2 regions of the Virgibacillus sp. genome follow, and region 1 is predicted to be linked to the other one. Evidence: a T-box and tRNA genes for the amino acid it is inferred to sense, from the RefSeq annotation. Region 1 holds a T-box; the other holds one or more tRNA genes.
What was found. A T-box is a leader RNA that pairs with one kind of tRNA and senses whether it is charged. The one in region 1 lies ahead of thrS (threonine--tRNA ligase), so its partner is inferred to be a tRNA-Thr.

Region 1 (12,579 bases):
AAAAGCCTCCGAAGAACATGATCGGGTGCGGCATGTGTAATGGATACAGCAAGCGTGTTATCCATTTATCATGATTCGGTTGTGGATGGGGAAGGACTACGTGCTGTTATCTTTTTTGCGGGTTGCCCTCATTTCTGCAAGGGATGCCATAACCCGAAGTCATGGAATTTGCGAAATGGCAAAGAAATGCATGTAAATCAAATTGTGGAAGAAGCGCTGAACCCATTAAATGATATTACATTAAGTGGTGGCGATCCGTTTTACCAAGCAGAGGCTGTAGCTAAAGTAGCTAAACAACTTAAAGAGCATGGTAAAAACATATGGGCTTATACGGGATGGACATTAGAACAGTTATTAGAGAATAAAGATCCGCACCAATTAGAGTTACTGCAATATGTGGACGTACTTGTAGATGGTCCATTTATTCTAGCAGAACGTGATTTAACGTTAACGTTTCGTGGAAGTCGAAATCAACGGATCATTGATATGAAAACAATGCAGGATTATACGATGGATAACTAATATATAGTGCGCTTTTTACACTATAGAAACATATAATGCTTCAAGATGTATTCTAAGAAAACTACGCTTGCGCCATAAAGATTTGACGGTAAGCCGAGTTGCTCTAAATTGTATGAAAAAACCAGGCTAGTGCGAATCAGCACTAGCCTGGTTTCGTGATTTAATTTATCCAGATTAAAAGTTAAGTTTTTAGTCCCAGTGCTTTGAATATATTTATATAAAATGTTGAGGTTTGTAGGTGTTGGTAAGGATCTCATTTCTATAATTGGAAGATGCTAGCTGGAAAACGTCTAAGTTGGAGATAACAGCACCTGCACCTAACAATCAGTGGGGGTAAGAGAGAATGATTGAAGATGAACTTCAAATTAAAAGCAAATCGACAGCATTCATTCATACTATGTATATCCTTTCTAAAAATGCATAAAATATGCTTGAACTTTTCTGAAAGGAGTTTGTGCCATGAATCAGTTAACGCAAACCGAATTAGAGAACTTGCGTAAGATTATTGGAGGTCATGGGATGATTGCTAATAAATTGGAAACTTACGCACAATCCGCAACAGATCAAGAATTGAAATCTATTTTGCTTCAAGATGCACAAGCTGCTAGACAAGCGCAGCAACAGTTATTACCATTTTTACAATAGGAGGGTCCTCATGTTACAAGATAAAGACATTGTGAATGATTATCTAAATGGATTAAATGCCAGTTTAAAGAGCTATGCCGATTATATAGCTCAAGCCAATAATGCACAGCTAAGACAAACGCTCATTAATTTGCGTAATGGGGATGAATCTCGCCAACGATCGCTTTATAGTTATGCCTCGCAAAAGGGATTTTATAAGCCAGCCATGCCCGCATCGCAACAAGAAGTACAACAAGTGAAAACGGAATTGTCTTCCGGTCAATAAAAGCACTCACTTCAATAACATGTATACGTTTGGATGTAAGTACTTTTCTTATTCATGGAGCCCCGCCCATTGTAAGCCATGGCGGTAGCATTCTTGCATGCTTTACTGATTCTCTCAAGCTATGCAGATGCAATTAAAAATGATTCAAAGTCTTAAGTACAATATTCTTCAATAGAAGTTAGTCATATTTTCTTTATGTAAAAACCTTCCTATGCTATGATATTTTTAAATAGGAGGGTTTTTCTTGATCTATATTGGATTGACAGGGTGGGGAGATCATTACTCCTTATATGCTGAGCAAATTAAAGCAAAAGATAAATTAGCAGAATATAGTAGCCATTTTCTTGTTGTTGAAGTGGATGCATCATTTTACGCAATTCAGCCAGTGAAGAATGCAGAAAAATGGGTAAGAGAAACACCTGCTAATTTCCAATTTGTCGTAAAAGCGTACCAAGGGATGACGGGACATAAACGGAAAGGAGAGGATTCGCCTTTTGAGACGAAAAAAGAGATGTTTAACTCATTTATAGCATCGTTACAGCCGTATCAAGAGGCGAATAAGTTAGCAATGGTTTTATTTCAATTTCCACCTTGGTTTGATTGTACGAAACAAAATGTGACCTACTTGCGCTACTGCAAGCGAATGATGGGAGATATCCCCGTTGCTTTAGAATTTAGAAATCAAACTTGGTTCAGTGATCGTTTTCGCCAAAGCACATTGTCATTCATGAAACAAGAAGGTTGGATTCATTCGATTGTAGATGAACCACAGGCAGGAGAAGGTTCTATCCCAACGGTTCCAGTAGTAACCAATGAAGCGCAGACGCTTATCCGTTTTCATGGTAGAAATGCTGTTGGTTGGAATAAACCGACGAGTATTGATACAAATTGGCGTGATGTGCGTTATTTATATAAGTATAATCAAGAAGAGCTTATAGAATGGAAAAAAGTGATACGGAGATTAGAAAAAGAAACGAAGGACATTGTTGTGTTATTTAACAACAACTCAGGTGGTGATGCTGCCGAAAACGCCAAGCAATTTCAAGAACTTTTAGGCATTGAATATGAAGGACTCGCTCCGAAGCAATTGGGATTGTTTTGAGCCTAAATAAGCGCCTTCACTAAAAGATACTATTTTTGCACTATAAGAAAGTAAAAGTTTTTTAGTTTATAGTATTTGATTTGTCAAATTAAGCGAGGGTTTTATATGAAAAAGGAGTTCCTAAATAGAATACATATTATTGGTTCTGTAGGAAGTGGCAAAACAACGTTAGCGAAGGCGCTTTCCGCAAGTTTACATATCCCCTATTATGAATTGGATAATGTAGTTCGAAAAAGGTCAGATTCTGGTGATATAAAACGGACTGTATCTGAAAGGGATACGTACTTAAAACGAGTTATTCATTTAGATAGGTGGATTATTGAAGGGGTTCACCATACATGGGTCTCTCCGTGTTTTCAGCATGCGGATTTGATTCTATTTTTAGATACGAATTATTCGGTAAGGAGATTTCGAATAATAAAGCGATTTATTTTGCAAAAACTTGGTAGAGAAAAAGCGAACTATAAACCATCGATAAACATTTTAAAAGCTTTGTTGAAATACAATAAGGTTTTTGAAGAAAAAAGCAAGGATGAAATATTTGCTATGTTAGCTCCTTATAAAAGGAAGTTAATCATCCTCCATGATACAAAGAATATACAACGTTCATTTAACGAATTTTTTCATCTTCCTAATAGCAATGAACACGAAGCAAACAACAAGCACAAGGCAACATAGAAGTAAAGTAAACTGTAATAGTTGTTGTTGATCTTTTACGTAAATGGCGATAAATGTCCATATATAAACAAGTGGTAAGATAAGGTCTTGATTACGAAGGGTAATTCGAGCCGCTATTCCTGTCACAACCAAAATGACAATGACCGTCCAAATGAACTCACTTAACCCTAAAAATGAAGTTATTCCTTCACTTTTTGCATAAGTGAATAGGTTAACTACACTAGCTAAGGATACCCATCCAAAATAAATCAAAAATGGAATGCGGTCAAGTAAGCCACTGAAAGAAATTGTCCATACGACACGGTACATCCAAATAAGCGTACCTAATAATAAGAGGATAACAATCGTTGATAGTAGTATGTTGTCACGAGTGAATGTTAAAATCCACAAACTATTTAAAACAAAATTAATGGGAAGAACAAATTGAAACTCTTTGTATAAAGCAGCTTTGTCCCCTTGAATAAAGAATCCTCGAATGATCCAAATAAACAAAAATAAGTAGATAACACCCCAAATAGCAAAGGCATATCCAGCTGGCTGAATAAGCGTTTCATACTTATTGGCTATTTGTCCTACATTGCTCCCAGTGAAATAATTAATCCCAACCATCATAGCAAAGAAAATAAGATCCATCATTATAATATATTTCGAAGCTTTCATGGTATAACTTCCTCCTTAAGGTCATCATATACCAATGTATTTCCTTTTATGCTTTCACTGTAAACAAATTTAAAATATAGTGCGTTGTCTTGTCTTGTCTCGAATCATGTTAAGTATAATTAAAGCTCCTGACATTTTTTATAAAGGATTAGAAAAACTTGGCCTACCGTCAAATCTTTATGGCAGAAAAACGCTGTCGTTTTTCTTATACGAAAAACCATAGAAATTTTATGCTTTTCTATAGTATAAAAAACAGTGGGGAAAAACCCCACTGTTTCAACTTATTTCACCGCACCACGTGTTACATTACCAATGATCCATTTTTGAGCAATGAGATAAACAATGATCATTGGCAATAAGGCAAGTAAATAAGAAGCAAATGCTAAGTTATAGTTTGTGCTAAATTCGCTACAGCCGACGAGTAAGAGGACTGCAGCGAGTGAGATGGCTAGAGAAGCAGATTATTCTCATTAAAAATCCCCTTCTTTCTATGCAAGCCTGTATATAAAGGCTTCATATGGATGAAGAGTAAATTGACGAACGGAATGCATCGTTTTCGTAGGCTCGTTCGTGATTAAGATTTCTTTGCTTTCTGGTACGTTTGATAGTTCACATGTCTGTTGCTGATCTGTAAAGTTACATACGACGAGCAGGGTGTCTTCTTGATGTGTTCTCGTGTAAGCAAATATTTCTTCGTTATCTTCAAGTAATAAATCAAATTTTCCGTAGATGATCGTCGGTTCTTGTTTCCGCAAGGCAATTAATTGCTGATAATAATAGAATATAGAGTTAGGATCAGCAAGGGCTGCTTCTGTATTTATTGTCGTGTAATTTGGATTTACGTTTAACCAAGGTTGTCCTGTTGTAAACCCTGCATGCGGCTTGTCATTCCATTGCATTGGTGTTCTAGCGTTATCACGACCGATAGCATAAATAGCTTGCATTAAGTCTTCTTTATGATGCCCTTGTGCCAAGCGTTCATGATACCAATTAATCAGTTCAATATCTTCATAATCATCAATGGAAGGGAATTGGACGTTCGTCATACCAATTTCTTCTCCCTGATAGATATAAGGTGTTCCTTTCATGCCATGAAGGAGAGTGGCGAGCATTTTAGCTGATTTCTCACGGTATTCTTTATCATTGCCAAAGCGGGAAACTACCCTTGGTTGGTCATGGTTATTCCAATACAAGCTATTCCAGCCTTCATGTTCTAGACCGTACTGCCATTTACTTAAAATTTCTTTTAGATCGGTAAGCTTCCAAGGCATGTTGGACCATTTTCCATCTGGTCCATTCCAAAGCCCCATATGTTCAAAATGGAATACCATATTCAATTCTTCACGTTCTTCCCCAGTGTAAAGCTTCGCATCCTCGACGGTTACACCTGGCATTTCTCCAACTGTTAAAATATCATAATCAGCGAGCACTTTTTGATACATTTCCTGTAAAAATTCATGAATACGCGGTCCATTCATATGAAATTCAAATGCGGAAACAAGTTCTTTACCTGGATCTGGTTCGCGTTCAGGCATGGTTTGATCTTTCGATATTAAGTTGATCACATCCATACGAAAACCATCTATTCCTTTATCTAACCACCAGCGCATCATTTGGTACACGTCGTTACGGACATCTGGGTTTTCCCAATTTAAATCAGGTTGCTTTTCGCTGAACATATGCAGAAAATATTCATCCGTTGCCTCATCATATTTCCATGCAGAGCCGCTGAATGCGGATTCCCAATTCGTCGGTGGTTGCCCATTTTCTTTTCCTTTTTTCCAAATATAATAATCTCTTTTTGGATGATTTTTACTTGATCTTGACTCGACAAACCAAGCATGTTCATCGGATGTGTGATTCACTACAAGATCCATTACGATTTTAAGTCCGCGTTTATGTGCTTCTTCAAGCAATGTATCAAAGTCTTCCATCGTTCCGAATTCATCCATGATTTTTTGGTAATCACGAATATCATAACCATTATCATCATTTGGGGAATCGTACACAGGGGATAGCCAAATGACATCGATTCCAAGTTTTCTCAAGTAGTCTAGTTTTTGAATAATTCCTTGTATATCTCCAATTCCATCACCGTTGCTATCATGAAAGCTACGTGGATAGATTTGATAAACGACGCTTTCTTTCCACCAATTATTTTGTGTCATGAAAACCTTCCTTTTCTGTTAAGGTTAAACGTTTACTCTACTGCTAGAAAACTTGGCTTGTCGCCAAACCTTATGCGAAAGCCTTCGTTAAAAAGAAAAGATGAGCTTGTTATATTTAAAGATAGAGTAGCTTGTGTAGGTATAATAATTGAATAGCCACGTCCGGCGCATTCGCCCAGCAACTAGGCGACTTCACTCCATTACACATAAGTCATCATCGGTTCATTGCTAAGGGGGAGGCTGACTAAAAACGGGTATGCCGAACGACGTCGGCATACCACTTGTTTCGTGGCATGAACCGACATCTTTGGTTCGTTACAGTCGCTACGTTGCTAAACTACGCCTCGAGCCTTTGTCTTTTTCACCGATTCTCTTTCAATTATTTTGTGTTTCATGATGATCGAATCTGTTTTTTCTCCTATAATACACTGGCATAACAACTCTCCAGCACGATACCCCATCACGTCAAACTCCTGAGAGACAGTAGTTAATGAAGGAACAGTCATCGCAGCTAACTTGGTATTATCATAGCCAATAACGGATACATCTTCAGGGACACGTATTCCTTGTGCATTTGCTTCAGAAATAACACCAGCCGCCATTTCATCACTTGCTGCAACAATTGCAGTTATCTCTGGGTGGTTTTTCATGATGGAACGAAATGCATGTTTGCCATCTTCAAAATAGAAGGCGTTACTCCAACTAATCTGTGATGATTTACAAGGGAGATTTGCGTCGGTTAATGCTTGCTTAAAGCCCTCCATCCGAGGCGTACCTGCAATTGAATCATGAGGCGGACCACTAACCATAGCGAGTTTTGTATGCCCATGCTTAATTAAGTAATTCGTAGCATCGTAGGTAGCTTTTAGATCATCGACTTTTATTTCCGGTATGTTCTCTAGATCAGATATTCCCGATAAAGTGACAAAAGGAACACTCATTTGCTTAACAATCTTTTGGAAATTTTTCGTCAGCCTTTCACTTGCAAATATAACGCCCTCCACCTGTTTTTCATAGAGCAATTGTAAATAGTGCTTTGTTTTATCAGGATCGGACAATGTATTACAGACAAATACACTCTTCCCGTAAACTTGCGCAGCCGCCTCTATTCCATGTAGCATTTCTGCACTGACCATTCCAGACACCGCAGGAAACAGCACTCCTATTGTTCCGCTTTCATTGTTAATCAAGCTACGGGCAATGGCATTTGGGAAGTATCCCATCTGTTCAATCGTTTGCATTACATGCTGCTTTGTTTTATCAGAGTAGCCCTTTCCCGTATTATTTAAAATCCGAGATACTGTCGCAATAGACACATTGGCTTCTCTAGCAACATCTTTTATCGTTGATTTTTTCATGCTTATCTTCCTTATAGAGTAAACGTTTACTTCATTTTAGCGGATGCTAGCGTGGCTGTCAATAAGAATTAGATGCAACGGAGAAAATTGCTAGTTCCAGCTTGGAAGTCGCTCATGATTGCTGTAAAAACCCTCGCTCACGCCCGGAAATCGCTCATGATCGAAGAAAAACCGCTCGCTCCCGTCCGATAATCGCTCATCCCCGTACAGAAAGTCTCAACTTCACAGACTTAGTCTTACCCTATACATGTCTTACATCGTATCCTTGAAAAAGTTTTGCAAAATGTTCGTTGTAAAGCTTCTTTATAACCCAATCTGTATTAGATGATTAACATAATGTCCAATCACTCCATATGTATTGTTAATAATTTAATCTTGTAAAGAATAATATATTTTCCTTAAGAAAGGAGGAGGGATGTAATGTCCTCTAAAAAACGTTTGGGTAGTGTTGAAATGACTGGTAACCAATGCAAAAAACAAAAACCTAATAAGTATGATTGCTATAAAGATGATTGTTGCAAACAAGCAACTTGTAATTGTGACTTTAAAAAGCAAGAACTTAAGGCAACTGAGCTAGATAGTGATTGTTTTTTAGTCAATTCTTTGGTAGGTACGAAAACCGTTCAAAAGGTAGCGGAAATATCTCTACCACTCACCTTGTTTGAAGGAGTAAGTACGACAAATATTCTCTCTATTAATGTTGTACCTAATTTAAGTGCAATTACACAAAATGTTACAGTAATCAAAGATAAAGTCGTTAATATTGGAATAGTACCTGCAGATATTAGTATTACAACTATAGGTGGGGATGTAGTCGGTATTGTTGGTGGCGTAGCAAATATTCCATTTCAAGCGCATACCGATTTTCCAGGCGCTTGTCCGGAAGATATGGTAGAGGAATCTCCATTAGAAATCGAAGGAATTTTCAGTCAAGAAGGTATATCATTGGTTGCCACAACTGGAGAAGCACTCATTACTGGCATTTTAGTAAAGATTATATTACGCACAACTATTACAGTTACTCGTCCAGTGATTAAGGATGCTGAAGGTAAGTTTTGTGATGTAAATCCGAATCGTTGTAAAGCAGAAGATGGACCTCCATCATTTACTTTCTTGTCTAATAATGAATAGTTATAATTTATTCCTACCGTTGAATCGGCACACTGTTTAAAAGTGCTGCCGATTTTATTTTAATATGTTTTTTTAAAGTACATTCCGAGGTATAACTGCATTTAAATCATGAGGTTACCCACTCACCATTACTAGCTTATATGCCTATGTTTTATTAAGTAATTTGTATCTTTGAAAAAGCTTTGCAAGATGTCGTCGTAAAGTTTCCCTATATCCTAATTTATAATTAGAGTATTAACATAATGTTTCAAAAGTCCAATCACTCGGTAAATTTTTTTAATAGTATAATCTTGTAAAGAATATTATATATATTTTCCTTAAGAAAGGAGGGAGGATGTAATGTCCTCTAAAAAACGTTTCAATAGTGTTGTAATGGTTGGAAACCAATGTAAAAAACACAAACCTAATAATAAAAAGCATGATTGCTATAAAGATGATTTTAAATATGATTGTTGCAAACAAGCAAGTTGTAATTGTAATTTTAAAAAGCCACAACTTAAAGCAACGAAGCTAGACAGCGATTGCTTTCTAATCAATTCTTTGGTAGGTACGAAAACCGTTCAAAAGGTAGCGGAAATATCTCTGCCACTTACCTTATTTCCTGGAGTAGATTTGAGCAATTTGCTCTCTATTAATGTTGTGCCAAATCTAGACGCAGTTACACAAAACGCTACCGTCATAAAAGATAAAGTCGTTAACATCGGATTATTACCTACAAACATTAGTGTAACAGCTGTAGGTGGGGATGTAGTTGATATTGGCGTAGTAGATATTCCATTTCAAGCGCATACCGATTTCCCAGGCGCTTGTCCAGAAGATATGGTTCAGGAAACGCCATTAGAAGTTGAAGGGATTTTCAATCAAGAAGGTATATCATTGGTGGATGCAACTGGCACTGAGATTATTGATGGTATTTTAGTTAAGGTTGTTTTGCGCACTACTATTACAGTTACCCGCCAAGTGATTAAGGATACGGAAGGCAATTTTTGTGATCTAAATCAGAATCGTTGTAAAACAACTGGTAATCTACCATCATTTACTTTCCCACCATCGGGCAATGGGTAACTAAGGTGGTCGATAACCGTTGAATCGGCACACTTCCTAAAAGTGCTGCCGATTTGTTTTAAGATGTGTTTAAAGAGTACATAATTAGCCGCCTCACCCCAGCTAGAAAGTCTCCTATGTTGTCATCTTTACTCTATTATTTCGAGCTTTATTAATGTGATTTTTCCAACATTGCCTATTGCATTATTTTACATTTTGGTGTAGCATTATTAAAAATTAAGTGGTTATAAAAGCAATGAAGAGGATATGCATTATTTTTACAGCTAGCAGAGAGGGAAGAGAAGGTGAGAGCTTCCTAGTCATGGAGAATAGTGTACCGCCTCATAAGCTGTGTTGGGGAAATACGAGTAACCAACGCCGTATTGCTACGTTACAGCATATGGAGTCAAGCAGAAGAGATCGTTGCTTGGAAAATTAGGTGGAACCACGGATAACACATTCGTCCTTATATAGAGGATGCGTGTGTTTTTTATTTGCACTATAGGAAGTATGAAATTTTGTGGTTTACTGCACAAGACAAACACATAAGCTTTCGCCATAAAAACTGAGCAAAAAACAAGTTTCAATTTATGTGGAAACAAATTAGACTTCATTACATTGCTAATCTTGAAGCTAAAAGAGATGGTAGCTACGTTTTTTAGGTGGAAAAGCACTTATATAGATACCCGCACAGGGTTAATGTAAAATGTTCATTCATTCAAGGAGGTTGCTGATCTTGAAATCGCATATTCAAGTACAATTAAAAGATGGAAAAGTAAAAGAATGCACACAAGGTATTACTGTAAAGGAGGTTGCTACATCGATTGGTTCCAGTTTAGGTAAAAGAACAGTTGGAGCTAAAGTAAATGGAATGATGGTAGATGTTAGCTATGAATTGATGAACGATGCTACCGTTGAATTTTATACGTTGGAAACAAAAGAAGGTGTTGAGGTATTACGACACACTACGGCACATGTGCTAGCACAAGCGGTGAAAAGATTGTATCCAAACGTAAAGCTCGGCATTGGACCAGCGATCGAGCACGGTTTTTATTATGATTTTAGGTTAGAAGAGACGTGGAACGAAAATAATTTACAACGAATTGAAGCGGAAATGCGCTCGATTATACATGAAAATTTACCAATAGAAAAAGAAATAATAACTTATGAGGAGGCAATGGATCTATTTACAAAGCGAAATGAACCATTAAAGTTGGAGCTTTTAGAAGATATGAAAGAGCTTGAAGCGCTCACCATTTACCGTCAAGGAGAGTTTGTTGATCTTTGCCGTGGTCCTCATCTGCCAAGTACAGGGTATATAAAGGCATTTCAACTATCACATGTTTCTGGAGCATACTGGCGTGGTGATAGTAATCAAATGATGCTTCAGCGAATATATGGTTATGCGTTTCCGAAGCAAATTCAATTGAAAGCACATCTTGACTTTTTAGAGGAGGCTAGGAAACGGGATCATCGTAAATTAGGCAAACAATTACAGTTGTTTATGTTTTCCGATGAAGCGCCTGGGATGCCATTTTATTTACCTAAGGGACAAATCATTCGCAATGAATTAGAAAATTTTTCTCGAGAGGTGCAGTCACAAGCGAATTATGATGAGGTACGGACACCATTAATGATGAACCAGCGTTTGTGGGAACAGTCTGGACACTGGGATCATTATCATGAAAATATGTATTTTACGGAAGTGGATAAGACAAAGTTTGCGATGAAGCCAATGAATTGTCCTGGCCATATGTTACTGTACAAGAATAATCTATATTCTTATCGAGACTTACCAATACGGATTTCCGAATTTGGTCAAGTACATCGTCATGAATACAGTGGAGCTTTAAATGGGATACTTCGGGTTCGTACTTTCTGTCAAGATGATGCGCATATTTTTGTTAGAAAAGACCAAATAGAAGCGGAAATTGCGCAAGTGTTTCAGTTGATTGATCAGGTTTATCAAACATTTGGTTTCACATATGATGTCGAGCTTTCTACCCGTCCAGAAAAGTCAATGGGAGAGGAGCATCTATGGCAGTCTTCTGAACAAGCATTGCAAAATGTATTACAAGAATTAGAGGCTCCTTATCAGTTAAATGAGGGGGATGGCGCATTTTACGGACCTAAAATTGATTTTCATATTAAAGATGCACTTGGTCGCAGTCATCAATGTGCGACAATCCAACTCGATTTTCAAATGCCAGAGAACTTTGATCTATCCTATATTGATGAACGTAACGAAAAAGTACGTCCTGTTGTGATCCATCGTGCTATTTATGGTTCCCTCGATCGCTTTTTTGGCATTTTAGTGGAACATTTTGCCGGGGCGTTTCCAGTCTGGTTAGCGCCAGTTCAAGTGCAAATTATTCCTGTTTCCAAAGTGCATGAAGCCTATTGCAAGTCAGTAGCCATCAAATTGAAGCAACAGGGTATTAGAGTAGAGATAGATAATCGGGATGAAAAATTAGGATATAAAATAAGAGAAGCACAAATGCAAAAGGTGCCATATACGCTTGTGTTGTAATAACATCCACAAAATGATCTGTAATCGGATAAATGGCAAAATCACAGCCAGCTATTCTACTGTTGTGGCAAGTATGAAATGGATTATTCAATTTTCTTCCTCCTTCTATGAATCATAGTTTTATAAATGTACCGCGATGAAATTGTGCTACAAGAGCAAAGGAACCCGTTTTGAACTTTTATAAACAAGTTTTCACATAGAACAAAGGCTCGGGGCGCCCGATTAGCAACGTAGCGAGTGGAACGAATCAACGAAAGTTTTAGGAATCATGCTCCTGTAACAGGAGTATGTCGGCGCCCTCCGGCAAGCCCGTCTTTAGTCGGCCTTCCTATTTAGAACGAACCGATGATGACTTAGCTTAAGGCGATTTCGTGAAGTCGCCTAGTTGCTGGGCGCTGGAGCCGGACGTGGCTAAATAACTTAGTTAGTTTATCCACAGCTGCAAAATTTTATAATTTCCTAGACCACAAAAAAGA
Region 2 (12,579 bases), on a different contig from region 1:
AAATTGGTGCGATCATGACATTATCCCCAACCATAAATTGATCGTTTAAATTATAGGTCTTTTCATCAGTAGGATACTCCATGAATAACGGACGCATAACTGGCAAGCCTCGTTCACTTGCTTGACGAAACAATGTATACAATTGCGGCATCCACTCATAACGCATTTTGATGTACCTTCTTATTATATTTTCGTACCTTTCCCCAAACTGCCATGGTTCTTGATACATTGTTCCAATCGCAGAATGATTTCGAAAAAAAGGCGTAAACGCGCCAACTTGCGTCCAACGAACCAATAGTTCTGGATTTGTATCATGGGCAAATCCACCTACATCAGGGCCCGCAAAAGCAACACCAGATAACCCTAGGTTCATTACCATTGGCAGACTCATTTGTAAATGTTCCCAAAAGCTCCGATTATCGCCCGTCCATACTGTAGCAAACCGTTGTACACCAGCGTAACCGGAACGAGTAAGCAAAAATGGACGTTTACCATTTAATTGCCCTTTTAACCCTTCGTAGGTTGCTTTCCCCATTAATAAACCGTAGACATTATGCAATTCACGATGTGTTGTAGGATTGCCATCATTCCGATGCATGACAGCCGTATCCATTGTTTTTGTTTCATTAAATACAGCTGGCTCATTCATATCATTCCAGACACCTTCTACACCCATACTGCTGTAAAACACGTGCTTATCGCCCCACCATTTCCTTACACGTTCCTCGGTAAAGTCAGGAAAGGCGCTTTTACCTGGCCAAACTTCCCCAATATAAATATCATCTTCAAGATATTTACAAAAGTTGTCATCTCTTACCCCTTCTTGGTAAATGGTATATTCAGGATCTTTTTTCACACCTGGGTCAACGATTGGCACAACACGAATGCCCATATCTCGAAGATCCGCTATTAATTTTTCAGGATCAGGGAAGCGATTTTTATCAAACGTAAATACACGATAACCATTCATATAATGAATATCTAAATGGATGACATCAACAGGAATATCTCGCTCCACAAATTTTTCCGCTAAAGCACGAACTTCTTCTTCCGATTCATAGCTATACCGTGACTGATGATAGCCTAATGCCCATTTTGCTGGAAGAGGCATTCTTCCAGTTATGAAAGTATATTGTTCTAAAACTTCTTTCGGAGTGGGCCCTGCCATGACATAATAATCGACTTGCCCTCCTTCTGCATGAAAGGTATACATATTATCATAGCTTTTCATATCAAAGGTCGTTCTAAAAGTATTATCAAAAAAGATGCCGTGTGCTGTTCCTTGGCGTAGTGTCATAAAGAAAGGAATAGATTGATACAAGGGATCTGTTTCTGGATTATGCGGTGCATACACATCACTATTCCACATCTCATATTTTTCTCCGCGTTTATCTAAAAAACCACTTTTTTCTCCGAATCCATAGTAATGTTCTGTAGTGAATTTCTCTTTACATACAATTACTTCTCCGTTTTCTCTAAAAGCCATACCACGTTCTTTTTCTCGAACAATAACGCGTCCGTTGATTTCATGAATAGAAACACGAAATGGCTGTTTACGAATAGTAACTTCAAGCTCCTCTGTTTGTAACAAAAACGTATCTGATATTTCTTTTTCAGTAATTGGCATGCTTTCGGGCTCTACTACCACTGATTTCGAGCCATTTAGATCAACTTTCCCTGTAGGATTCATTACAATCCTAACAATGGAAGGATGATAAAAACAAACGATGACATGCCCTTTTTCACACTGAAAGGAGTAGCCTTGGGAATTTTTCTCAACATCTATTACATTCCCAATATCGCAGAACCGAATTGCTTCTGTCTCTGTATTTTTTCCTGGATGAATAGCAAAACTAGTATCCTCTAGCATGGTAATACCTCCTACTGTCGATTTTCGAACCGAAAAAAGATGTGTTGCTACCCTTTCGTCGCTCCTGAGGTTAAACCAGAAATTAAGTAACGTTGCAATAATAAGAACACAAGCGCAATTGGCACGGCAATAAGGATGGAACCAGCAGCAAATCTAGTGAAATTCGTGGAAAACTGGTCATTGATAAAATTATATAATCCTAGTGCCAATGTGTATTTTTCAGGACTTGTTAGAACAATCCTTGGCAATAAAAAGTCCATAAAGGGCGCCATAAAATTAAATAATGCGACAACGGCTAAAATAGGCTTTGCCAATGGTAACATAATCGTCCAAAATATTTTCAAATGACCTGCACCATCTATTTTTGCCGCTTCGTCCAATTCTTTAGGTATCGTATCAAAGTACCCTTTCACCAACCATGCGTTAAAAGGAATTTGCCCACCTAAATAGATTAACATCAAACCATAGAGAGAATCGGTTAGGCCAATTGTATTTAATAGAATGTACAAAGCAACCATACCCATTAAAGCAGGAAACATTTGTAACAATAAAAACATATACAAACCATATTTTCTACCAACAAATTTGTATCTAGAAAAAGCATAAGCAATCAAAGATGTAATTACAACAGACCCTATAGAATTAATAACTGCAACATAAAGGCTGTTCTTATACCAAATTACATAATCACTGTTTGGATCAGTAAACAACCATTTATAATGTTCTAACGTTGGGTTCTTTGGAAATAAATCCGTTACGAGCATATTGGAACCTTCATTTAAACTCATCATTAAAGCCCAAAATAATGGATAGCCAATAATTACAAACATAATTAGAAAAAAGATATAGATAAACGTTACTTCCATCCTCGTTTTTGTCTTACGTGACATAGCCATTAGTAACGTCCCTCCTCTTTAAATGAAGCTGTCTTTCTAAATTGGAAAAAGGCAAATACAGAGATAATTAATCCCATTATAATGGTAATAGCAGCAGCCATATTGTAGTTATTAGACTCAAACGTTAGTTTATACACCCAGGATATTAAAATATCTGTACCCCCAGCATTTTGTCCTCGCACAGCTGGGTTACCTTCATTAAATAAATAAATAATATTAAAGTTATTAAAGTTTCCTGCATACTGCATAATTAACAATGGAGCTGTCGCAAATAAAATATGTGGTAATGTAATATGACGTAATTTTTGCCAACGTGTACCTCCATCTACATCTGCAGCTTCATACATATCTCGAGGAACACTTTGCAATACACCTGTAAATAAGGCAAACACAAACGGAAATCCTAGCCACGTTTGAATCATAATTAAAGCAATTTTTGCCCAAAACGGATCTGATAACCAGGGAATTATCACATTAAATTGGCTTAAAATATCCCTATTGATCGCCCCAAAGGTGGGGTTAAATAGTGCGGAAAAAATTAAAATCGACACAAACGCTGGGACTGCCCAAGGTAATATTAAAAATGTCCGTATTGTTCGTTTGAATTTAATTCTCGGATCGTTCACTAACAATGCTAAAAATAGTCCCAATACAATTTGGAATGTTGTAGCAACAACTGTCCAAACGACTGTCCATGTGAAAACGCTTAAGAATGTGTCTTTCCATATATCTATTTTTGTTAGGTTAACAAAGTTCTCGAAGCCGACCCAACTTAATAAATTACGCGGAGGCGCATTATATTGGTTATAATCTGTAAAGGCTAATGCGAGCATAAACAATAAAGGTACAACCACAATAAATAAGAGCATTAATAGACCAGGCAAAATCATAAAATATGGAAAACCATTATTGTAAAAGTTTTTCACACCTTGTAATAATGTGGGATTAGGACGATTATGCTCTCTAGCTATAGCATCAGCACGAGCGTCTTTTATATTATAAACATAGATCGCTATTCCAAATGAGAGAATAATTAACGAAATTAAACCCTGTATAAGCAGTTGGATCGAATGGTGCTCACGCGGAATCGTTCCAAGCGTGAATAGCCCCCATATCCCAATATCAATAAAATTCCATGTGGTTACTAAAAAGGAAATCGTTACAATTAAAAATATGCATCCTTTTAAAAACCTTCTATTATACATTTGTCCTAATCCAGGTATGATAATAGATAATATCATTGCTAATGTACGAGGCTGTATTCTTCGGGCGTTGGTGTCATTTTTTTCAGTAGCCATCCCGTTTCTCCTCCAATCACAAACTACCAACTATAAAGCTGGTTCGCTTCCTTTTCACTCTTTTTTAATAAATTCTAAATTACGTTATATAGGGGACTATGCCCCTATATAACTTATTTCTCCTTGACTCCTGAAGCCTCTATTTGTTCTTTAATTGTTTCAACTGCTTCATCCAACACTTCTTTCACAGGTTCACCTTTTGAAATGAAGTTTAGACCATCATTGAACGGCTCCCATACTTGCTGCATGGCAGGAACACTAGGCATCGGCTCACCGTATTGTGTTTGTTCTGCAAATGCAGAATAAATTGGGTCATCGGCAATAATTGGATCTTCCATTGCATCTTTACGAGCAGGAAGTTCTCCAGCAATATCGTAATATGTCATAGAACTTTCAAAGTTTGTCAAATAAGCCATTAAATCCTGAGCCCATTCTTTATTTTCTGAGTAGTAGGAAAGCATATACGATTTCACGCCTACAAATGATTTTGGATTTTCTCCATTTTCCAATTTAGGTAGCGGAACCGTAGCTAAATCTTCTCCAAGTGCTTCCGAGTAATCACGTACCGTCCAAGGTCCGTTAATAATCGTTGATACTTTTCCTTCTTGGAACAGTCCATTCATTATATCTGGAGTTAAATCCTGAGGGATGTATTCTTTATCAAACCATTCAGAAACTAATTCTCCACCTTTTAAAGCGCCTTCATTATTTAAACCAATATCTGTAATATCATAGTTTCCATCTTCATTCGCAAACACATATGCTCCGTTTCCTGAGAAGAAAGGGTATACAAAATATAAGTTAGCCGCTTCCATTAAAAAGCCAAATTCATCTTTATCAGAATCCGTGTCTCTTTCAGCTATTTCCATAATTTGCTCCATTGTTTCCGGTGTTTCTTCAACGCGAGATTTATTGTAATACATAGCATACGTCTCAGCTACAGCTGGATATCCCCAATATTCTCCATCGTATTGCATCGCTTCCAAAGCTGTATCTGTATATTCTTTTTCAATATCTCCCAAATCTACTGGGTCTACTAATCCCCTAAGTACTAAATCACCAATTCTATCGTGCGGCTGAAAAATGACGTCTGGACCATTTCCGGCTGGGCCTTCAACATCTAATTTTTCAATTTGCTCTAGCATATCTACAGGCACCATTTCTATTTCTATTCCTGTTTCTTCTGTGTAGCCTGCTGTCATTTCTTTTAATGCTTCTTCTTGTTTTTCTTCCGCATTTACCCAAAGTTTCAGTTTTTCAGGCTTCTCTGGCATCTCTCCTGATTCAGTAGCTTCCTTTTCTCCTTCAGATTTTTGAGCATCATCTGGACCACAGGCAGCTAAAACGCTAACAAATAAGATCATTGCAAGTAAATAAAATAAACCTTTTTTCATATTTAACCCTCCTAAAGGATGTAATATAATCTGCAATACTGTACAATTTAATGAAATCGTTTGCACCAGTACTGTGATTTCATTATACAACAAAGCTATTAAATTGCAACAAATTTTTTCATCAAAAAAACTTTTATTTTAGTATAGATAACGTTTTCATAACTGTGCTTTATATGATACTATTTATTTATAGTTATCTGTATTTTAGTTAAAAAAATTATTTTTGATCATTTTTAGCGCAAACGTTTTAATCAAGGAGGAATTATATTGATCAAAGAAGCAATCTATCATAGGCCTAAAAATAACTTCGCTTATGCCTACGACAAAGAAACACTACACATTGTTCTACAAACAAAGAAAGACGATATGAAAACAGTACAGCTTGTATTTGGCGACCCATACAACTGGAAAAATGACGAGTGGCAAAGTGAAACGAATTCAATGGTTAAAACAGGTTCTACGGATTTCCATGATTATTGGTTTATTGCCATTCGCCCACCATATAAACGATTACGTTATGCTTTTATTTGCAGTGATGAATCAGAAACGTGCTTTTATGGGGAAAGTGGCATTTTTGCAAGCGCTCCGAAAAATATTGCTAACTATTTTTGCTTTCCGTTTTTAAATGCAGCCGATGTATTTCAACCACCAGATTGGGTGAAAGATACGGTTTGGTATCAAATTTTCCCTGAACGATTTGCAAACGGGGATGAATCTCTAAATCCTGAAGGCGCTTTACCTTGGGGATCTACCAATCCTTCAACAACAAACTTTTTTGGCGGGGACTTTCAAGGGGTTATGAATCATTTAGATCACCTTGAAAGTTTAGGAATAACAGGAATTTATTTCACGCCAATATTTAAAGCCTACTCCAATCATAAATACGATACCATGGATTATATGGAAATCGATCCGCAGTTTGGCGATAAACACACTTTCAAAAAGCTCGTTCAAGCTTGCCACGACCGAGGGATTAAAGTAATGCTTGATGCCGTCTTTAATCATAGCGGCTATTACTTCCCACCGTTTCAAGATGTATTGGAAAACCAAGCGCAATCTAAGTACAAGGATTGGTTTCATATTTGGAATTTCCCAGTCGTTACTGAGCCACAACCAAACTACGACACATTTGGATTTGTCGCATCGATGCCTAAACTAAATACGGAAAATCAGGAAGTAAAAGACTATTTAATACAAGTGGCACGTTACTGGATAGAGGAATTTGATATTGATGGTTGGAGACTAGATGTCGCTAATGAAGTAGATCACAGTTTTTGGCGCGATTTTCATCGCACCGTTAAAGAAGCAAAGCCAGATGCTTATATATTGGGTGAAATTTGGCATGATTCCATGCCTTGGCTGCAAGGCGACCAGTTTGATGCTGTTATGAATTATCCATTTACGAATGGGATTATTGACTTCATTGCCAAAAATACAATGGCTGCAACCACATTTAAAAATGCGATTACAAAAGTATTGCATATGTACCCAAGGAATGTAAATGAAGTGGCATTTAATTTATTAGATAGTCATGATACACCAAGAATTTTAACGATAGCTAACGAAAATATCGACCGTATTAAATTGCTTTACCTGTTCCAGTTTTCCTTCTCAGGAACTCCATGCATCTATTACGGAGATGAAATTGGTATGAGCGGAGGGCATGATCCAGGTTGCCGTGCTTGTATGGAATGGGATGAAGAAAATCAAAATCGAGAGCTATTCACCTATGTACAAACCCTCATTCGTTTACGTAAAACGGAGCCTTTATTCGGAAATGACGCTTCATTTCGTTTTTTATATGCCGATGATAACACCAACACGATTGCCTATGAAAAATATGATGAACAAAAACGTCTTATCTTTCTGTTAAATGCAGGCGAAAAAGAAGCTAACGTCTCAAATACTTGTATTTTTAAAGCAACAGAACAAGTGAATGAATGGAGCATTTCTTCCCTTTCAAATGGTGTAAAGAAAGAATGTATAAATATATCAGAACCACTAACTGTACCAGCTCTTGCCTATCGTGTTTTCGAATCTAAAAAATAATATCGCAAAGCCTTTTGATGTGGTTTCTCAAAAGGCTTTTTCGTACTATAGGATGGCTTCCATGTTTCGTATATGGCTGATAGTATCTTAAGATAACTCGATTTGTCCACCTGCTTTATGCAACAGAAATGAATGAATTTGTTGTTTGTGGTGATTATCATGCCAAATAAATGCGGCAATATAATTAAATAATGTGTGTGGATAACCAGAATATTGATCCATTTTCTCGCCGTTTAATGTGAAGTTTGCAAAAAATTCAGCTTCTGTTTTACAGCAAACACTAATTTTTCACGCGCAATTAGTTTTTGCTCAATTACACGTTGGGCAAATACACCACTCCTTGCATACACAGAGGCTGGCGTGTTGATTATTTTAAAGTCCACGCTCTGAATAGTAGCATCTTGCTTCATTTTTGGAAGCATTTCTTCAAGAATGTACCTATCCCAAAAAGTCATATGACTAATAATCTCTGCTGCTGACCATTTTCCTTTTGCATTGCTTGAATCATGTCATTTTCTGGCACTTTGGTTCGTTCACTTACCCAATTATTGCATGCAGCAAATGCATGAACTAACGCTTTCGTACTTTCCATCGTTCTTCCTCCCCACTCCCCAAATAATTCGATATAATTTTTTGTATTTTGTATAGGTAAACCATCAGCATCATACATATTCTCCAAATTTACACAAAATTCCTTCTTTTGGGATTATTATTTCTATGAGGAAAAGGGTTGATGAATAAAAATGATAGGAGTATTATATTTTATGTAATACCTTTGCTGGTGTAGCACAGTTGGTAGTGCACTTCACTCGTAATGAAGGGGTCGGAGGTTCGAATCCTCTCACCAGCATATTTGGCAAGTATTGATACAATGCTGTTCTTGATAAATTCAAGAGCAGCATTTTTATTTTCAATCATTTTTTTGCCGACCAATCTGCCATTTAAATCTATACTCTTATGGTAATATTGGATTTATTAGATAAGCCCTTTTACTGTAATAATTAAATATTTTAAGCTAAGACTGATTAAAAAACATGTGTGTAAAGCATATTTTCCGCAAACAAGACATAGCATATTAGCCTTTGTAATTTGCTATGTCTCATTTTTTCCTAACTTAGCTGATATAGATAATACTTATAAAAATCCCACCACAGATGATTTCTCTATTCCCAATAAGCTACTGAGCGCTTGTGAAGCATCTCTCGAAACTGTTGCGTTGTTTTTTCCAAAACAGTGTTTGTTGAAAAATCAATAATTACGCCATATTGACGAATTAAGTCTAATTTCCCTATTATCCCATCTCTATACTTTATAATTACATTTTGTGGGTCTTCTGTTAGCCACACCTTTCTATTTTCTCTTATATAATTGCGCATACTGCTGGTTTCTTCTTGTAAAATTTCATAATGATCAACATCAGGATCAATTGCCTTGATAACCACGCCATAATCTTTTTCTGCACGAGCAATAGAAACGTAGCCATCTTTAACATCTTCTAATACCGATTGTGGATTACGTTTTAGTGGGTCGCCAAGTCCGCCTCCTCCAGCTGATGGTCTTGTAAATCTATCCCCTTCTTTTAATGAAACATTAGAAAAAAAAGCACCTAAAAATTCTTCTTTATCTGTTTGAGGATTTAACCAATTTCCGTGCGGGTTTGACGGCAAACCGCCAAAGATCCCCCATGTAACTGATCTTGAACGGTCACAACATACAGACATAACAGCGTCTTGAATCGCCGTTAGTGTTCCCCCTTTCTCAACTCCACACCCTCCGCGATATTCACCGGGTCCTCCAGAATCAGTCATAATTTTATGATAAGATGTAATCACAGGGGTTAAACGCTCTTGACCTTCACAAGGTTGCACACTCAACCCCGCTCCAAAGACTGGTGACATAGCATTCGCCCCATCTTTACTTATACGACCACCGTGGCCACCGACCATCCAGTCATACCACATAAAAAATTGATTATATCCTTCTCTTTGATCCCATCCTCCAATTAATAAATACTCTAAATTAAAAGAACATGCTAGCGCTTTTTCCGGCATAATATGTGACCACAACTCAAAGCAAGCATTCATAATTTTCTCAAATGGTCCTGAACAAAAACCAGATACAGCCACTGGCCAATCTGCATGAACAACGGAACCTTTTGGTAAACTTGCTTCTATAACGCGATAGAAGCCAGAGTTTAATGGTATATCAGGAAAAAACGTTTTCGTCCCAGCATATAGACCCGAAAGTGAGGAACCAAAAGTTGCATTCAAAAAACAACCAATAGTGGAATGTGTCCCATCCAAATCATAAACAATTTGATCATCTTTAATAGATAATTTTACTTTAATAGGAATCATTCCGTCTCCAAAATCTGGATCCATATCAATATAATCTATTGTTTCCCATGTTCCGTTTGGAAGCTGCTTTAATTTCTCTCTGGTTAATCGTTCTACATAGTTTTGAACTTCAGCAAATGCTAATAATACTTTATCTATTGTATATTTATCTATTAATCTGAGAAGCTCTTTTTCCGCTACTTTTGTTGCTTCTACCTGAGAACGTAAATCTCCAAACCGTTCTTCTGGCACCCGCATATTGCTCACAATAAGATTAGCTACATCTTTCAAATAGTTACCCTTACTCCAAATTCGAGTTGGAGGTATGCGAACACCTTCTCCAAAATGAGCCTTAGAGCTAACATCAAAAGATCCAGGCATACCTCCACCAACATCAGCCCAGTGACCATTTGACTGGATAAATGCAATCAGTGTTTTCCGGTAGAAAACCGGTCTTATCACCCTAACATCACTAAAATGAGTCCCCCCACGATAAGGATCATTAATGAGAAATACGTCCCCGGGGTGAATATCCTCTTGAAAATATTCAATAATTGCTTTTGCAGTTAAATGTAAAGTGCCTACATGAACAGCGATATCCTGCGTACCTTGCATTACAATATTCCCATTAGCGTCACATAATGCAGAACTAAAATCTCGATTATATATAACAAACGAATAACACGTTCGTATTATCTGTTCCGACATCTGATCAACTAAATTAATAAAACTATTCTTTAACACTTCAAATGTTACTGGATCTAAAGAATTGTTTTTCATCACTTCCATCACGCTCCCCCTATATTCACATGAATAATTATATTTTTATACTCATCAACGGTAGCGGTAAACTGTGGCGGAATAATAATTGTCGTATCTAACTGTTCGACAATTGCAGGTCCATGTATAAAGCTATCTACTGGGAGAAGTGACCGTTTATATATTGGTGTACGAACTAAACCATCTTCTTCCTTAAAATAAACATGACGATATTTCTTTAAAGCATTTTCTAAATTCCCTGAAGGCTCCTCTTTTGCTAGTTCTGGTTTAGGTACTGTCCCAATAGCCTCAACACGTAATCCATAAATTTCTACCTTTTGATCTGGATTCGAGAAGGCGAATGCCCGCTCATGTTCTTGGTGAAACTTGTCTAAAGCACTACTTAAAGAAACGATTGGACGATTGACAGTGACAGCTAGCGACCTCCATTGACCGGAGTAACGCATTTCCAAATGCCGAATCAATTGCATGTTTTGTACGGAGACCTTTTCCTTTTTTAATAACTCTATTCCCTTTTGCTCTAATTTAGCAAATGCCTTATTTAAATCTTCTTGATCCACATCTTCCATATTGGCTACATAAGTTTGGGTTATATCGTGGCGGTAATCAACAAGTAAACAGCCGTATGCAGCTGCAACACCAGGATAGGTGGGTATAATAACATGAGGAATATGCAGTTCTTTTGCTAGATAAGCGCTATGCAATCCTCCTGCTCCACCAAAAGCAACTAATACGAAGTCTCTTGGGTCATAGCCCTTTCTAACCGAAATAAGACGAAGCGCATCACTCATGTTAGCATTAGCTACATTTAATATCGCGTCTGCGGCTTCCAGAGAAGTATAGCCAAACGTTTCACATATTGGTTGCAGCGATTGAAGCGCTTGTTCTTTTTTTAACTGCATCTCGCCATTTAATAGGGAGTTGCTGAGCCGACCTAATATCAAATTCGCATCGGTGTTTGTAGGCTGTGTTCCACCTTTCCCATAACTTGCAGGGCCAGGAAATGAACCAGCACTCTCTGGACCATTTCTCAGAGAACCACCTGCATCAATCCAAGCTAAACTCCCTCCCCCTGCACCAATCGTCATCAGTTCAATACTTGGAAATCCTATTGGATACCCATACTCGATATACCATTCTTTTGTCATTTTCAAATTTCCATCATAAACTAAAGAAATATCCGTACTTGTTCCGCCCATATCTAATCCAATGGCATTCTTATACCCGCATAAACTTGCAATATGCTTAGTTGCAATTGCTCCAGCAGCAATACCCGAACTCGCAAGTCGTCCCGCGTATTTTGGTACATTTTCCGAAGTAATCACACCACCTCCAGAATGCATAATTAAAATTTCTCCTTTATACCCCTTTTCACCTAATTTACTTTCCAATGTCTTCATATAATTGGTTATTTTTGGGCCAAGAACAGCATTAATTACTGTTGTACTCATCCGCTCATGTTCAAAAATTTCTGGAAGAATATCACTTGAAATAGTGATGAAAACATCTAGTAGTTGCTCTTGTAATATTTCCTTTGTTACACGTTCATTTTCCCCATTGATATAAGCATTTAAAAAACAAACGGCAATGGCTTCTACCCCTCTTTTTTTCAGCTTGTGTGCTAATGCTTTTACTTCCTGCTCATTTACATCAACAAGGATATCACCAGCGTAATCCGTTCTTTCTGTAATTTCAAAACGATCTCTTCTTTTGATATATGGCTGGGCAACATCGTTATACGCATCCCATAAATCCAATTTTGTACCTCTACGTATTTCTATTGCATCACGAAATCCTTTCGTAGTAATTAGTGCCGTATTAGGAAGTTTCCGTTCTATTAAAGCATTAGTCCCTGCAGTCGTACCGTGCGAAAAAACCTTGATCTCTTCAAAAGGTATATTAACCTTTTTCAGCCCTTGTATGACACCAATATCAGGATTTGCAGGAGTAGATGAG

Region 2: it encodes a tRNA-Thr, which carries the amino acid that the T-box ahead of thrS (threonine--tRNA ligase) is inferred to sense. The anticodon was not compared.

The regions. Positions count from the first base shown of each region.
Region 1 is NZ_JABXHF010000011.1:29,520-42,098, reverse strand. It holds gene HLX49_RS03790 (anaerobic ribonucleoside triphosphate reductase) at 1-40, shown strand, start outside; gene nrdG (anaerobic ribonucleoside-triphosphate reductase activating protein) at 40-522, shown strand; gene HLX49_RS03780 (hypothetical protein) at 982-1,167, shown strand; gene HLX49_RS03775 (spore coat protein) at 1,178-1,432, shown strand; gene HLX49_RS03770 (DUF72 domain-containing protein) at 1,677-2,534, shown strand; gene HLX49_RS03765 (P-loop NTPase family protein) at 2,640-3,212, shown strand; gene HLX49_RS03760 (TspO/MBR family protein) at 3,141-3,872, opposite strand; partial or broken gene HLX49_RS03755 (carbohydrate ABC transporter permease) at 4,154-4,279, opposite strand; gene HLX49_RS03750 (glycoside hydrolase family 13 protein) at 4,361-6,040, opposite strand; gene HLX49_RS03745 (substrate-binding domain-containing protein) at 6,373-7,398, opposite strand; gene HLX49_RS03740 (hypothetical protein) at 7,819-8,529, shown strand; gene HLX49_RS03735 (hypothetical protein) at 8,869-9,594, shown strand; T-box leader at 9,821-10,044, shown strand; partial or broken gene thrS (threonine--tRNA ligase) at 10,310-12,100, shown strand.
Region 2 is NZ_JABXHF010000013.1:42,873-55,451, reverse strand. It holds gene HLX49_RS04350 (glycoside hydrolase family 31 protein) at 1-1,870, opposite strand, end outside; gene HLX49_RS04345 (sugar ABC transporter permease) at 1,918-2,760, opposite strand; gene HLX49_RS04340 (sugar ABC transporter permease) at 2,766-4,064, opposite strand; gene HLX49_RS04335 (sugar ABC transporter substrate-binding protein) at 4,178-5,458, opposite strand; gene HLX49_RS04330 (glycoside hydrolase family 13 protein) at 5,726-7,507, shown strand; gene HLX49_RS04325 (hypothetical protein) at 7,595-7,729, opposite strand; gene HLX49_RS04320 (hypothetical protein) at 7,741-7,962, opposite strand; gene HLX49_RS04315 (hypothetical protein) at 7,959-8,186, opposite strand; tRNA gene HLX49_RS04310 (tRNA-Thr) at 8,285-8,357, shown strand; gene HLX49_RS04305 (hydantoinase B/oxoprolinase family protein) at 8,671-10,632, opposite strand; gene HLX49_RS04300 (hydantoinase/oxoprolinase family protein) at 10,632-12,579, opposite strand, start outside.